3 regions of the Methylotenera versatilis 79 genome follow, and region 1 is predicted to be linked to each of the others. Evidence: predicted binding sites of a transcription regulator. Region 1 holds the regulator's gene; each other region holds the start of a gene.
The links. Region 1 encodes sigma-54, which starts transcription at its own class of promoters, with help from an activator protein. Its sites were predicted from a motif close to TGGCACNNTTCCTGCT; they were not measured.
Positions count from the first base shown of each region.

Region 2: METVE_RS0102775 (prepilin-type N-terminal cleavage/methylation domain-containing protein) is a predicted target of sigma-54. The motif match lies at 2,514-2,529, and genes of this name have one in related genera.
Region 3: METVE_RS0105160 (TorF family putative porin) is a predicted target of sigma-54. The motif match lies at 2,738-2,753, and genes of this name have one in related genera.

Region 1 covers NZ_ARVX01000001.1:648,494-653,190, reverse strand. Annotated here, with positions in the region: gene lptC (LPS export ABC transporter periplasmic protein LptC) at 1-328, shown strand, start outside; gene lptA (lipopolysaccharide transport periplasmic protein LptA) at 449-1,087, shown strand; gene lptB (LPS export ABC transporter ATP-binding protein) at 1,134-1,856, shown strand; gene METVE_RS0103395 (RNA polymerase factor sigma-54) at 1,869-3,443, shown strand; gene hpf (ribosome hibernation-promoting factor, HPF/YfiA family) at 3,601-3,963, shown strand; gene hprK (HPr(Ser) kinase/phosphatase) at 3,976-4,697, shown strand, end outside.
Region 2 covers NZ_ARVX01000001.1:530,502-535,198, reverse strand. Annotated here, with positions in the region: gene ccsB (c-type cytochrome biogenesis protein CcsB) at 1-535, shown strand, start outside; gene METVE_RS0102780 (sensor histidine kinase) at 628-2,280, opposite strand; gene METVE_RS0102775 (prepilin-type N-terminal cleavage/methylation domain-containing protein) at 2,600-3,250, shown strand; gene METVE_RS0102770 (ABC transporter ATP-binding protein) at 3,360-4,166, shown strand; gene mlaE (lipid asymmetry maintenance ABC transporter permease subunit MlaE) at 4,183-4,697, shown strand, end outside.
Region 3 covers NZ_ARVX01000001.1:1,026,539-1,031,235, reverse strand. Annotated here, with positions in the region: gene METVE_RS0105175 (ATP-binding protein) at 1-1,477, shown strand, start outside; partial or broken gene METVE_RS12570 (magnesium chelatase domain-containing protein) at 1,705-2,361, opposite strand; gene METVE_RS0105165 (accessory factor UbiK family protein) at 2,358-2,630, opposite strand; gene METVE_RS0105160 (TorF family putative porin) at 2,812-3,720, shown strand; gene glnK (P-II family nitrogen regulator) at 3,795-4,133, shown strand; gene METVE_RS0105150 (ammonium transporter) at 4,146-4,697, shown strand, end outside.

The sequences.
Region 1 (4,697 bases):
AGGCAAAGGCGAGATGCAAGTGTTAACGGAAAAGCTACTGATTTTTCCTAAAAACGATTTAGTAAAAACCGACGCGCCAGTGAGGATTACACAAGCACCAAAAACCGTGATTACTGGAGTTGGCATGATTTACGATAAAAAAGAGCAAACCGTGACTTTGCTGAATCGGGTAAAAGTACATTATGAACGGCCGCCAGTTGTTGTGCCAAAACAAGTGACTGCACCAAAAAATGTCAAAGTAAAGCCAGCAAAAACCAGTAAGATAGCACCTAAAAAATCGGCCAGTGCGAAATTGACTGGTGCTAAAAGTGCTAAAAAAGTAAAGTGAAAAAGACTACAAATAAAATGAAGCAAAAAAAGCAGCAACTCAATACGAAATCGCGGAGAAATAATGGTTAACTTTATTCGCATAAGCTTATTCAACAATAAGTTTAATGGCGCATTAATAATGGGTTTTTGCTTAAGCTTGTTCACAAGCTTGCACGCAATGGCAGAATCGGCAGATCGCGATAAACCGATTGAGCTTGAAGCGGATACCGTTACGGTGAATGACGCAAAAAAAACCAGCACCTATACGGGAAAAGTGATTTTAACGCAGGGCACACTGATTATTCATGCAGATAAGTTGATTGTGCGTGAAGACAAAGAGGGTTTTCAGCACAGTACGTCGACTGGCAATCCAACCACTTTTAAGCAAAAAAGTGAGGGTAAAGATGAGTATATACAAGGCAGCGGTCAGCGCATTGAATATGATGGCCGTATGGACAAAGTGCAGTTGTACACGCGCGCATGGGTAAAGCGTGGCGAAGATATCGTGCATGGCGATTACATCAGTTATGACGCCAACGCTGAATATGCAGAAGTGATTGGTGGCGTGAAATCTGAAGGCAGTGGTTCATCTACGGGTCGCGTTAAAGCGATTATTCAGCCGAAAAATAAACCCGCCGCCATTCCAAATGATAAGCCGGCAAATGATAAATCCTCTGAATTGAAAATCAACACGAATCCGCCGCCCAGAGTGGATAAGGTTTTAAGGTTTAGCAATACGTCTGAGGCGACTAGCAAACCTGAGTCTCAATCAAACTAATACAAACTTAACCGAATAAAACACTTAATAAAATAAAACATCAAAAATGAGCGAACTCGTTGTAGAACATCTACGGAAGTCTTATAAAACACGCACAGTGGTGCAAGATATTTCGCTGCAAATCAATAGTGGCGAAGTGGTGGGTTTGCTTGGGCCAAATGGCGCGGGTAAGACAACGAGCTTTTACATGATTGTCGGATTGGTAATGTTGGATGCGGGACGTATTTTGCTGAATGGCAAAGATTTAAGTCGCATGCCGATTCACAGCCGTGCGCGCATGGGCTTGGCTTATTTGCCGCAAGAGCCATCTATTTTTCGTAAGTTAACCGTAACCGAAAATATATTGGCTATTTTAGAGCTGCAAAATCTAACTGAAGATGAAAAAAATACGCAGCTGGAGTCTTTATTGCAAGAGTTGCATATCACGCATATTCGCAACAGTTCGGCAATCAGTTTGTCTGGCGGTGAGCGCCGTCGGGTTGAGATTGCGCGCTGTTTAGCCACCAATCCTAGTTTTATTTTATTAGATGAACCTTTTGCTGGTATCGACCCAATCGCGGTTTTAGATATTCAAAAGATTATTCGTTTTTTAAGCAGCAAAAATATTGGTGTATTGATTACAGACCATAACGTGCGCGAAACTTTAGGTATTTGCGACCGCGCTTATATTGTAAATGACGGTACGGTGTTTGCGTCTGGGCATCCTGCAGAAATTGTAAATAACGAAGCAGTGCGGGAAGTGTATTTAGGGAAAGATTTCAGGCTCTAGCCTCAAGTATTTATGAAGCAAAATCTACAACTTAGAATGTCGCAAAATTTGGCGTTAACGCCGCAATTGCAGCAATCAATTCGTTTGCTGCAATTATCGAGCCTTGAGCTAAATCAAGAGCTAGATGTGATTTTGCAAGAGAATCCATTGTTAGAGCTGGTCGATGGCGAAGATGGTGAGGCAGATGCAGGTTTCGACGATAGTGTATTGCAAAAAAATAACGATAATGACAACTTGGATGCTGATGGCAAACAAGCCGCCGATGTTGATGAACCAGATGCTTTTAATAGTTTAGATTATCAAGAAACCAGCACGACTAACTCCCAAGAAAACACAGAATCGATTGATGCGCCGCAAGAATCCAGTGCAGGAGAAGATTTTTCAGCAACTGATTTTGATGAAAATTACGAAGAATATGGCAGCGCGAGTAACTGGGATGAAGGCGGGCGTCAGAATAATAGTGACGATGATGATGGCGACTACACGCGACAAGAAATCGTCTCAGCTAGTTTGCGCGAGCATTTATTAAGCCAGCTTAAGTTAATGCCTTTATCTGATCGCGATCAGACACTGGTGCTGTTATTAATTGATAGCATCAACGAAGATGGTTATTTAGAAGAGTCATTGGCTGACATGGCAGAATTATTGCCAGAAGAGCTTGAAATTGAATTGCTAGAGCTAGAAACTGCGCTAAAACTGATTCAGCATTTGGATCCGCCAGGTTTAGGGGCAACCAATTTACAAGAGTGCCTACTGTTGCAGCTCAATGTGCTGCCAAAAGAAACTGACTTTTTGAACATTGCCAAAATCATTGTTCAACAACATTTAGCGGTATTGGCAAATAAGGATTTCGCTAAGTTACGTAAATTGCTGAATTGCGATGATATCGCCTTAAAAGGCGCACAAACTTTAATCAAACAGCAAAATCCGCGCCCAGGTAGCGATTTTGCGCAACTCAGTCGCGATCACTTTATTCAGCATGAAGTGCTGGTTAAAAAAGTGAAAGGCATTTGGATTGCAACGTTAAATGATGGCGTGATTCCTAAACTACGTATTAACCAATTGTACGCAGACATTTTGAAGCGCAATCGCGAAAATTCGAATCAATATCTGCAAACGCAAATGCAAGAAGCCAAATGGATGATTAAAAATATCCAGCAGCGTTTCTCTACTATTTTGCGCGTTAGCCAAGCGATTGTTGATCGCCAACGTAATTTTTTTGAGCATGGTGAAATCGCCATGCGGCCACTCGTTTTGCGTGAGATCGCAGAAGAGCTTGAGTTGCATGAATCGACTATTTCACGCGTAACAACGCATAAGTATATGCTCACTCCGCGCGGTGTTTTTGAACTGAAATATTTCTTTGGGAGCCATGTAGCAACTGATGCTGGCGGCTCTGCTTCTGCCACGGCGATTCGTGCGCTGATTAAACAATTGGTCGCAGAAGAAACGCCTAAAAAGCCATTGTCAGATAATCAAATCACCGATATTTTGGCGAAACAAGGCATTATTGTCGCGCGCCGGACTATCGCAAAATATCGCGAATCGCTGAATATTCCGCCAGCGAATTTACGCAAATCGCTTTAAGCAATTTTACAAAAGCGTTACAAATAATACTGAATAATCTGCTCAAACCACCTCGCAAAAAATAATCAAAGGTGTACACTTAAATTGTTCGATGAGTAAAGATGTGCTACTTATTGGCAAGCTTTACTTGGAGAACAATTTCAATAAGGAGCAAGTCATGAATTTACAATTAACTGGGCATCACTTAGAAATTACACCTGCAATGCGCGAATATGTGCAGAGCAAACTCGTTAGAATTCGCAATCACTTCGATCATGTGATTGACGTTAAAGTTACCATGAGTGTAGAAAAGCTCGCTCAAAAAGTAGAGGCTACATTACACGTACCCGGCAATGATTTACACGCTGAGTGCATCGATGAGAATATGTATAGCGCGATTGATATGTTGACAGACAAACTAGACCGCCAAGTTCTCAAACATAAAGAAAAACACGGCAGTCATCATAAAGCGAATGGTGCTGTTAAACATCAAGATATAGGTCAACATCCGTCTATTGATGAAAATCCAACTCTTAACTAACTTAAATAATCTATGGCTCAAATTAACGTAGCCGAACTCTTCAAGGAAACCCGCCTCAAGCTCAAACTCCACTGGATTGCAGGGCTTGATGGCGGCAATAACCAACTCAATTCCGAAAAAGTCACTAAGCCTTCTCTGGCTTTAATTGGCCATCTCAATTTCGTACATCCTAACCGTGTGCAGGTGTTGGGTTGCGCTGAAATGGACTATCTAAATAGTCTGAGCATTATTGCGATGCAGCAAGCTATTACTAATTTATACGCAACCGATTTAGCCGCAGTTGTCGTTGCAAATGGTGAAAAAGCGCCGAAAGAATTAATTTCAGCAGCCAATACTCACCATATTCCATTATTCACTTCCACCATGCAAAGCCCGCAGTTAATGGATTTATTAAGCCATTATTTAAAACTTGCGATGGCAGAAACCATCAGTTTGCATGGCGTTTTTATAGAAGTACAAGGTTTTGGCGTGCTAATTAAAGGTGATGCTGCGATTGGTAAAAGCGAGTTAGCGCTAGAGCTTATTACACGCGGACATCGTTTGGTAGCAGATGATATTGTCGATTTTTTTAAAATATCACCGGAACGCATTGAGGGTCGTTGCCCATCGTTATTACAAGATTTTTTGGAAGTACGTGGTTTAGGTATTCTTAATATTCGTGCACTTTTTGGTGATAATGCAGTGAAGCCAACCAAGCCGCTGGATTTGATTATTCAGTTGGAATTAGCGGATAC
Region 2 (4,697 bases), 120 kb from region 1:
TTTTGTATTGTTAATTATTAACGCTGCCGTCGCATTTATTCTATGGTATCGATTCGATCGCGGCGCAGATGCGATTCAACCGTTAGTACCCGCATTGCAAAGTTATTGGATGAAAATCCACGTGCCAGCAAACTTTGTTGGCTATGGTTCTTTCTCATTGGCGGCAATGGTAGCGAGCGCTTACTTGTTATCCAGAAAAGGCATTTTAACCAGCCGCTTGCCTAGTTTAGAAGTGCTCGATGACGTGATGTACAAAGCGATTGCTGTGGGCTTTGCATTTTTTACTATTGCGACTATTTTGGGTGCGATGTGGGCAGCAGAAGCGTGGGGCGGTTATTGGAGTTGGGATCCAAAAGAAACTTGGGCATTAATTGTGTGGTTGAATTACGCTGCATGGTTGCATTTGCGTATGGTTAAAGGCTTGCGCGGGCCAGTACTGGCTTGGTGGGCATTAATTGGCTTGCTAGTCACAACCTTTGCATTTTTGGGTGTGAATATGTTCTTAAGCGGCTTGCATTCTTACGGCGAGCTATAAATTGTAAGTTTCAAATTTTGTGCAATTATCATATGCCAGCGAAAGCTGGCATATGTTTTTAGGGCGCTAATTGCAACAATTCAGATTCGCGATTAAGCGCTCAACTGCACTCTAAATCTTACTGTGCCATTCACATTGCTATCTAAAATCAAATTGTATCCTGCTTGTTTGGCATCTTGTGCGGCATGATATAAACCAACGCCTAATCCATTGTGCGAGGCGATGTGTTTTTTAAACAAATCATGCGCAATCGCTGCATCCATCGCTTTACCCGTATCCGTCACATCAATACAAAAATGTTTGCCATCATCACCGCTCGTTGCAATGTGATGCATCTCAATGGTAATCAGTGTATTCGGCTGATATTTGGCTTTTTCTAATGCGTTATTCAGCAGATTATCCAACACGCTATCTAGCACTTCTGCATTAATATCTTGTTTAGGTAATTCGCTGGCTTTAAATTCAATGCGATCTTGCGTGTGACGTAATTGCAGGTTTTTCCACCATGCAGACATTTTTTCTACGCGCTTTTTATCTTCATTCGGTGCTTTAAGTTTATCTAAAGTCGCAGCAATACGTTGATTTAATACAGGTAATTGCTTGCGGATTAAGTTAAGTAACGCAGCGTTATCTTTATCTTCAGTTTGTTCAGCCGCGGAAACCAGTGTGCCAACCGATTGCAAAATATTTTTAATATCATGTGTTAAACGTGAGCCTGTTTCATAAAATGCCTGCATATAAGCATTCTGGCGCAAGGTTTCTTCGCGTCGTTTGGCTTCATAAAACTCGCCCATAATTTGGGTTAACAATTTTACATGTACATACAAAGCGGGTGAAATTTGCCAATTGGTGTGCAATGTCATGTGAAAATCTTTAAAGCTAAAATTGGTTTGATGTTTGGATGACTCGCCCAATTTGCCTTGTGTCTCATCTGCCAACCAAGAAACGCCAGAAACCCAAGCTAGTGATGTCATTTCTATCATCGCAGCTTGCACAAAACCGTTTGGAGTCGATTCGATTTCAGCCAAAACCGCGATACTTTTTACCCATTTTTCAAATGGCATGCCGATACTTAACAGATAGCGTGACATCAAAAGTTCTACGCCGGAGAAACGTGTGCTGGGCTGCCATAAGAAGCTAAACGCCAGCAATACAAAAGCCATGCTGAATATGGTGATAAACATCACTTGTATGTAGTTAACTGTGTTTAGTGTACCAATTGCGTAACTGCCAAGTACTAAAATCAAGGCAACAAGCATGAGTAATAAGGTATAGAAAAAGTCTAAAACCGGTAATTGGCCCGATTTGCTAGTTTGATTGCCAATAAAAAAGATAGTGATCGGTAACAGCGGAATCAAGTAGCGAATGACAAAAGTAGCCGCCTCTAAATCATCAGATGCGCCGAGTAGTTTTGGTACAACCCACAATAGCAGCATTGAAAGTAAATAACTGGCTGCCAAAATATGGATAATGCGGTTGGTTTTGGTTTCTTCTGAAAAAATCCGCCCGCCCAGCAAGCCAAATAAAATAGATAGCCAAAGCGCAGTTAACCACCAACTGGAATAAAAAAAGCCAATAATGCCGACGCCAATAAAGATGGCGAGCGCTGGCCGCGAAAGTTTTTCAGTGCTGCGCCAAATAGGCTGCCATAACAAAAACAAAGCGTATGTTCCTAAGAAAAGTGTTTGTTTTAAGTAATTTTGCTCGTTGCCCCAAATTAAAAAAGCATGCAGTGAGAGCAACATTAATGCTAAAACACGGTGTGAGTTTCTAATCAAAATAAGATTTATTTTGTGGTAATTGAATAGGGTTTTAAACATCGGGTATAGTCCGTATTTAGAAGGTACGTTGTCGTTAATGTGTCAATAATCTGTCAGTTATGACGAAATCTCAACAAGCATTTTTATTGCTTGGGTTAAATTTACTTCAAAATAACTTAAATAGCCATTAAACAAGACCTGATGCGGTGAAAATGCATTGGCATGTTGTTTGCATGAATTATGACAAAATTGTGATTGTTGCAATAAAAAATCACATGATAATATCGGTTAAAAGGATACCACAATGAATAAACAAACAGGTTTTACCCTTATTGAGCTAGCCATCGTGCTGGTGATTATCGGCCTGTTGCTGGGCGGTGTTTTAAGAGGGCAGGAACTGATTAATAGTGCTAAGGCAAAAAATATCACTGCAGATCTTAAAAACGTACAAATTTTTATTTACGGCTACCAGGATAAGTTTCGTGCAATTCCTGGTGATGATGCTAATGTGGCAGTTCACATAAATGGCGGCACAGCAGCAGGCTCGCCAGCAGCAACGCTTAATAATGCGCAAATTAATGGAGCATGGAATTCTACAACTCCTACAGATGAATCATTTTTATTTTGGCAACATGTACGTTTAGCTGGTTTTGCAACAGGTCCTACAGCAGTTAATGATCCTGCATATTTACCACGTAATGCTGAAAGTGGTCGTTTTGGAGTACAAAGTCTTCCTGGCTTTGCAACTATTGTGGACGCTGCTCCAATGACGGGTTCATATGTAACTTGTACTGAAAACATTGCTGGTAGACTGGTTAAGCAAATTGATGCTAATCTAGATGATGGTAATACGGCAACAGGTTCTTTGAGAGCAGTAGCAGTAGCTGGACAACCTTCTGTGGCAACAGGACAAATTGTAGATGGAACACCCTATATCGTTTGTCTTGCGTTTTAATAGATTAGCCCGCATATGCGGGCTTTTTTGTTTGTAATACTATCTATTTAAACTTTTGATTGTTAGACGTTTTGATTTAGAATGTCTACAAAATTAAATCCCACATCAAATGACTCCAAATATCGTCGAACTCGACAACCTTTCTTTTGGCTATAAAAACCGCATGTTGCATCAAGGCATCAACATGGTGTTTCCGCGTGGCAAAGTAATTGCCATTATGGGCGGCAGCGGCAGCGGTAAAACCACGTTATTACGTTTAATCGGCGGGCAACTTAAGCCAAGCAAAGGTGAGGCGCGCGTTGACGGCCAGGTGGTACATAAACAAAGCCGCGCTGGCATTTATCAATTGCGCCGCAAAATGGGTATGTTGTTTCAACAGGGCGCATTATTCACCGATTTGTCTGTATATGAAAATGTGGCCTTTCCGATGCGTGAACATACCGATTTACCTGAAAGTATGATTCACGATTTGGTACTGCTGAAATTAAATGCTGTTGGTTTACGTGGCGCCCATAAATTGATGCCAACTGAGTTGTCTGGTGGTATGGCGAGGCGTGTGGCGCTAGCAAGAGCAATTGCGCTTGATCCCGATATTATTATGTACGATGAGCCTTTTGCAGGTTTAGACCCTATTTCTATGGCAGTTATTTGCGATTTGATTCGCACTTTAAATGATGCGCTTGGCGCAACCTCTATCATCGTGTCGCATGATGTAAAAGAAACATTTACCATCGCAGATTATGTCTATTTTGTTGCCAATGGCGTGGTTGCAGCAGAAGGTACACCAGAAGATTTGCGTAAATCAGACTTGCCATTTGTGCATCAATTTGTGCATGGCGAGAAAGATGGGCCAGTACCGTTTCATTATGCAGCGGGTGATTACAAGCAAGATTTGTTAGATTTTAAAGCGACATAATTGAAGTATATATAAGATGATTAAATCTAACTTATTTGTCTGTTTAGTTCGTACATTGCGCAGCATAGGGCATAAATTCAGTGACAACGTTTGGCGCTTAGGCGCTGGTGCGCGACTGTTTGGTCTAACGCTGGCTTCTTCTGGTGAAAGTTTTCGCCGATTTCATTTAACTGTTCGAGAAGTCTATTTTACGGGCGTTATGTCGCTGGTTATTATATTGGTATCTGCTTTTTTTGTCGGTATGGTGCTGGCTTTGCAGGGCTATCACACCTTGCAAAAGTATGGTTCATCCGAGTCTATCGGCGTATTGGTGGCTTTATCGTTGTTGCGCGAATTAGGCCCTGTGGTGACGGCGCTGTTATTTGCAGGACGTGCTGGCACAGCTATTACGGCAGAAATTGGTTTAATGAAAGCGACCGAGCAATTATCTGCAATGGAAATGATGGCGGTTAGCCCTATCTCACGCGTTATCGCACCACGGTTTTGGGCAGGCGTGATTGCGATGCCAATTTTGGCTGCGTTGTTTTCAAT
Region 3 (4,697 bases), 380 kb from region 1:
TGAAGCTTACATAGTTACAAAACAACGAACACATCAAATACATAACTTCGTATCATCAAATGAGCCCAGTATTAAAATCGCCACTACAGAAGGAGATGACATTGATATTGAATTGCCTATCGATGGATTGTTTAATACACATATTGCAATATTTGGTAATACAGGCAGTGGAAAATCAAATACATTAGCCATTCTCTATAAAGAGTTATATAAAACCTTAAGAGCTAGAAATGAAGAAGCATTCAATGCTAACTCGCATTTTGTATTATTTGATTTTAACGGTGAATATATTAAAAGTAATTGCATTACACCACATAAAAAAGTTTACAAACTTTCAACTGAATCAAATAGTGGAGACAAGATACCTCTGGACGCCGAGAGCTTGCTTAGTTTAGAAGTTTTATCTTTGTTATCGGATGCAACAGAGAAAACCCAAAAACCGTTCATAAGTAGGGCTATGGCTTTATATGCCTCCGTTAACAAAGCTGATGATCCCGATGAATATTTACGTAACATAATTAGAAAACAAATAAAATCTGTATTACAGATGGCCGATAAAGTTAGAGCGTATTTGCTAATAGATTACTTAAAAGATTTATTACCAAGTGTAGATTCAAAGGGTGTTGAAGTGGAGATAGAAAGTGACCTTGAATGGTTGAATAAATCTGAGCAGTTTGTTATTAATGGAAGTATATATCCTCAAACTACTCCAAACGAAATTGAGAAGAGTATTGTCTATAAACATGTCAAAGAATATAAACAGCCTGAAGAAATATTAGCCCGTGTAATCGATTTTCTATATATTCAGCTTATTAAAGATGTGCTTACTAATAGAGCTCAAAATGAACATATAGCCCCAGCAATTAATAAATTAAAAAGTAAAAGAAAAGATATACACAAGCTCTTTGATACATCAGGCGTTCATACATTTTGGGAGAGCAACTTTGTTGTTGTGAACTTAAATAAAGTAAATCTGGATATGAAAAAAACCATACCTCTATTACTTTCTAAGATGCTTTATTCCGAACAAAAGAAATTCAATAATTCAAAGTCATTAAATATAATTATTGATGAAGCTCACAACATTCTTTCAACAGTCTCATCTCGCGAGTCAGAAAGCTGGAAAGATTATCGATTAGAAACTTTTGAAGAAATTATAAAAGAAGGTAGAAAGTTTGGAGTTTTTATTACAATTTCTAGCCAAAGGCCCAATGACATATCAGCAACTATAACGTCTCAAGCACATAATTATTTCATACACAGATTAATTAATCAGAAAGATCTCGCAACGATATCTAGTGCAGTTTCATATATTGACAAATTTACAGAAGAATCAATACCGACACTCCCAATCGGAACATGTATATTTAGTGGTATCGCCAGTCAGATGCCGTTAAAAATAAATATTAAAGAGCTACCCAAAATATACCAACCTAAAAGTGAAACTCTTAAATATAGAACGATAGTACCAATATAAACCACTGATGAGACTCAAATTTAATACCCTGTACTAACAACAATTTTTTTTATTTTTATACGCGAGACCCTCTAACCTATATTGGTTAATGAATCCCCCCCCCTGTACCTGTGAATAATTACTTAGATCGAAACTCTCGTAATCATTAAGGTAATTTCGAGCTTTAGATTCATTTATTTAATTAATAATAAAATGACATCTAAATTTATTGGTCTCTAAGCATTCAACATGAATACGCTATGCCCGCCAGCGGCTGCGATTTCTAGCGCACGCTTAGCCTGCGATTGACCTTTTACCTCATTGAAATCGGCATAATGATTTTTATGTTGCAGCGCATTTGATTGATATTGCGGAATAATGGTGTGACCGCTGAGATGTGCACACACTTCTAACAGCGAGTTTGCGGCATAAATAATGGCATCTTTTACCAAACTGGCTTCTTCTGCACTGGCTTGGGGCAAAATAAAAGCACGCTTGGTTTTGGTGCTATTTTTGACCATTTGATACGTCATGGCTAACGCACCGCGAATAGGTCGTAACTCACCAGTTAACGCTAATTCTCCAGCAATTTCGTAACGACTTAATGCGTCTTTAGGAATCTGCCCGCTTGCCGCCAAAATGCCCAAAGCAATCGGCAAATCATAACGTCCGCTTTCTTTAGGTAAATCTGCAGGGGCAAGATTAACTGTAATGCGTCGCGCAGGAAATTCGAATTGCGCCGTCTGAATAGCCGCACGCACGCGGTCTTTACTTTCTTTCACCTCAGCTTCTGGAAGACCTACGATAGTAAAGCTAGGCAGCCCATTTGCAAGATGCACTTCTACGATGACTTCGGGTGCTTCCATACCATTTAAGGCACGGCTATGTAGCACGGCTAAACTCATTGTTGCTTAATCTGCTCTGATGATATTGATTCTTTTAGTATCTGCTTTTCTAGCCCGGCAAGTTTTGTTTCTAAGCTTTCAAGTTGTTCGCGAGCGTGTCGTAATACCTCTGTTTGCACATCGAACTCTTCACGCGTGACTAGCTCCATTTTGGTGAGTGCGCCCTTAATTAGTGCATGAATGTTTTTGTCGACATCTGCTAAAGGCGATGTTTTTACTATGTCTTTGATTTTATTTGATAAATCTTGAAATTGAGATGAATTAAACATAATATTTCCTCGCTATTTTGGTGCAGTTTAACAGATTTTCACCGTTAGTTAATAACTACAGCTTACAAACATAAAACATAACGCATTGATTTTAATCACTTTTATTTTGGCACGCGCTTTGCTAGTCAATATCGTGGTTAAAACTACTTAATATTTTTACAACAACGTTAGGGGATACACAATGCGTAATTCATTATTATCAATCGCAGTACTAAGCGCTCTCGCAGTACCGACATTATCTTACGCTGAAGATGCGGTTGCACCAGCTGCTGAAGCAGCACCAGTATCAAATTTTACAGTAACATCAAACGTGGGTTTTGTTTCTGATTACTACACACGTGGTATTTCACAATCATGGCACAAGCCAGCGCTTCAAGGCGGCTTTGATATTGCGCATTCAAGCGGTTTGTTTGTTGGTGTATGGGGTTCAACTATTTCGCCAAACACATTTCCAGATGCTCCCGTTGAGTTAGATCTTTATGGTGGTTACAACGGTACGATTGATGCAGTTGAAGGTTTAGGTTACTCAATTGGCGCGATTGGTTATTTCTATCCGGGCGGAAGCTGGAAAAAATATTATGTTGCAGGAACACAGCAAACACCTAATGGCGGTCGCTGGGACACTTATGAAGGCAACGTTGGTTTATCTTACAAATGGATCAGTGCAAAAGCATCTGTTACTTTAGGTGACTGGTTTGGTGCTGAGAAAAAAACAGGTTGGGACGGCGGCACTAGCGGTACAACTTATATAGAGTTAAATGCTGCTTATCCATTGCCTTGGTACGGCTTGACATTGATTGGTCACGTTGGTCATTTAAATGTATCAGGCAAACTTGATTTGACACAAGGTAGCAGTGCTAACGCACTGAATGAAGATGATCCTGACTACACAGACTATAAAATCGGTTTGAGTAAATCATTTAAAGTGGCTAGCTCAGAAGGCTGGAACGCTGGTGTGTATTACACAGGCGCATCTGATACAGGTTACTGGAGCACCCGTGGCTTTGGTGGTGCAAGTTTCAACAATCGCTCAGAAGTTAAAGATCTAGCGGATGCTCGTTGGATTGTAACGATTGGCCGTGTATTTTAATTTTTAAGTTATATTAGAATGGTAAGCCAACGCAAATGCCTGGCTTGCCCATTACCTACCAACTGGAGAACAACATGAAATTTGTATCCGCAATTATCAAGCCTTTTAAGCTTGATGAAGTGCGTGAAGCCTTGTCGAATATAGGTGTACAAGGCATCACTGTCACAGAAGTGAAAGGGTTTGGTCGTCAAAAAGGCCATACTGAGCTATACCGTGGTGCAGAATATGTAGTCGATTTTTTACCGAAAGTAAAACTCGAAATCGCCATTAAAGATGACATGCTAGACCAAGTGGTGGATGCGATTGAAAAAGCTGCTGCAACGGGCAAAATTGGCGATGGCAAGATTTTTGTCTTCAATTTAGAACAAGTTTATCGCATCCGTACCGGTGAAACCGGGCCAGAAGCGCTATAAGGGGCATATAAAATGAAAAAATTATTATCTGTTTTATCGCTAGTTGCCCTGATGAGCATTGGTGCAGTGAGCACGAATAGTTTTGCAGAAGATTTACCAGAAGCAGCTGCAGCGACTGTTGAAACGGTAACTGATGGTGCAACTACTGTAGAGACCACAACCGTAGAAACGGTGACGGAAAATGCAGCCGCGGCCGCACCTGCAGAAGCTGTTCCAGCAGCGGCACCAGCTACATTGGACTCTGGCAGTACGAGTTGGATGATTGTGGCAACAGTATTAGTGTTGCTAATGATTATTCCTGGCCTGGCATTATTTTATGGCGGATTAGTACGTGCTAAAAATATGCTATCAGTACTCATGCAAGTATTTGCAATTACTGCGGTGGTTTCTGTAATTTGGGTTGTATATGGTTATAGCCTGGCATTTACAGATGGCGGTAGTTTAAATGGCTACATTGGCGGGTTTAGTAAAGCATTTTTATTAGGTGTTACTCCAAGCTCTCTTAATGGCGTGATTCCTGAATATGTCTTTATCACATTCCAATTAACATTCGCATGTATTACA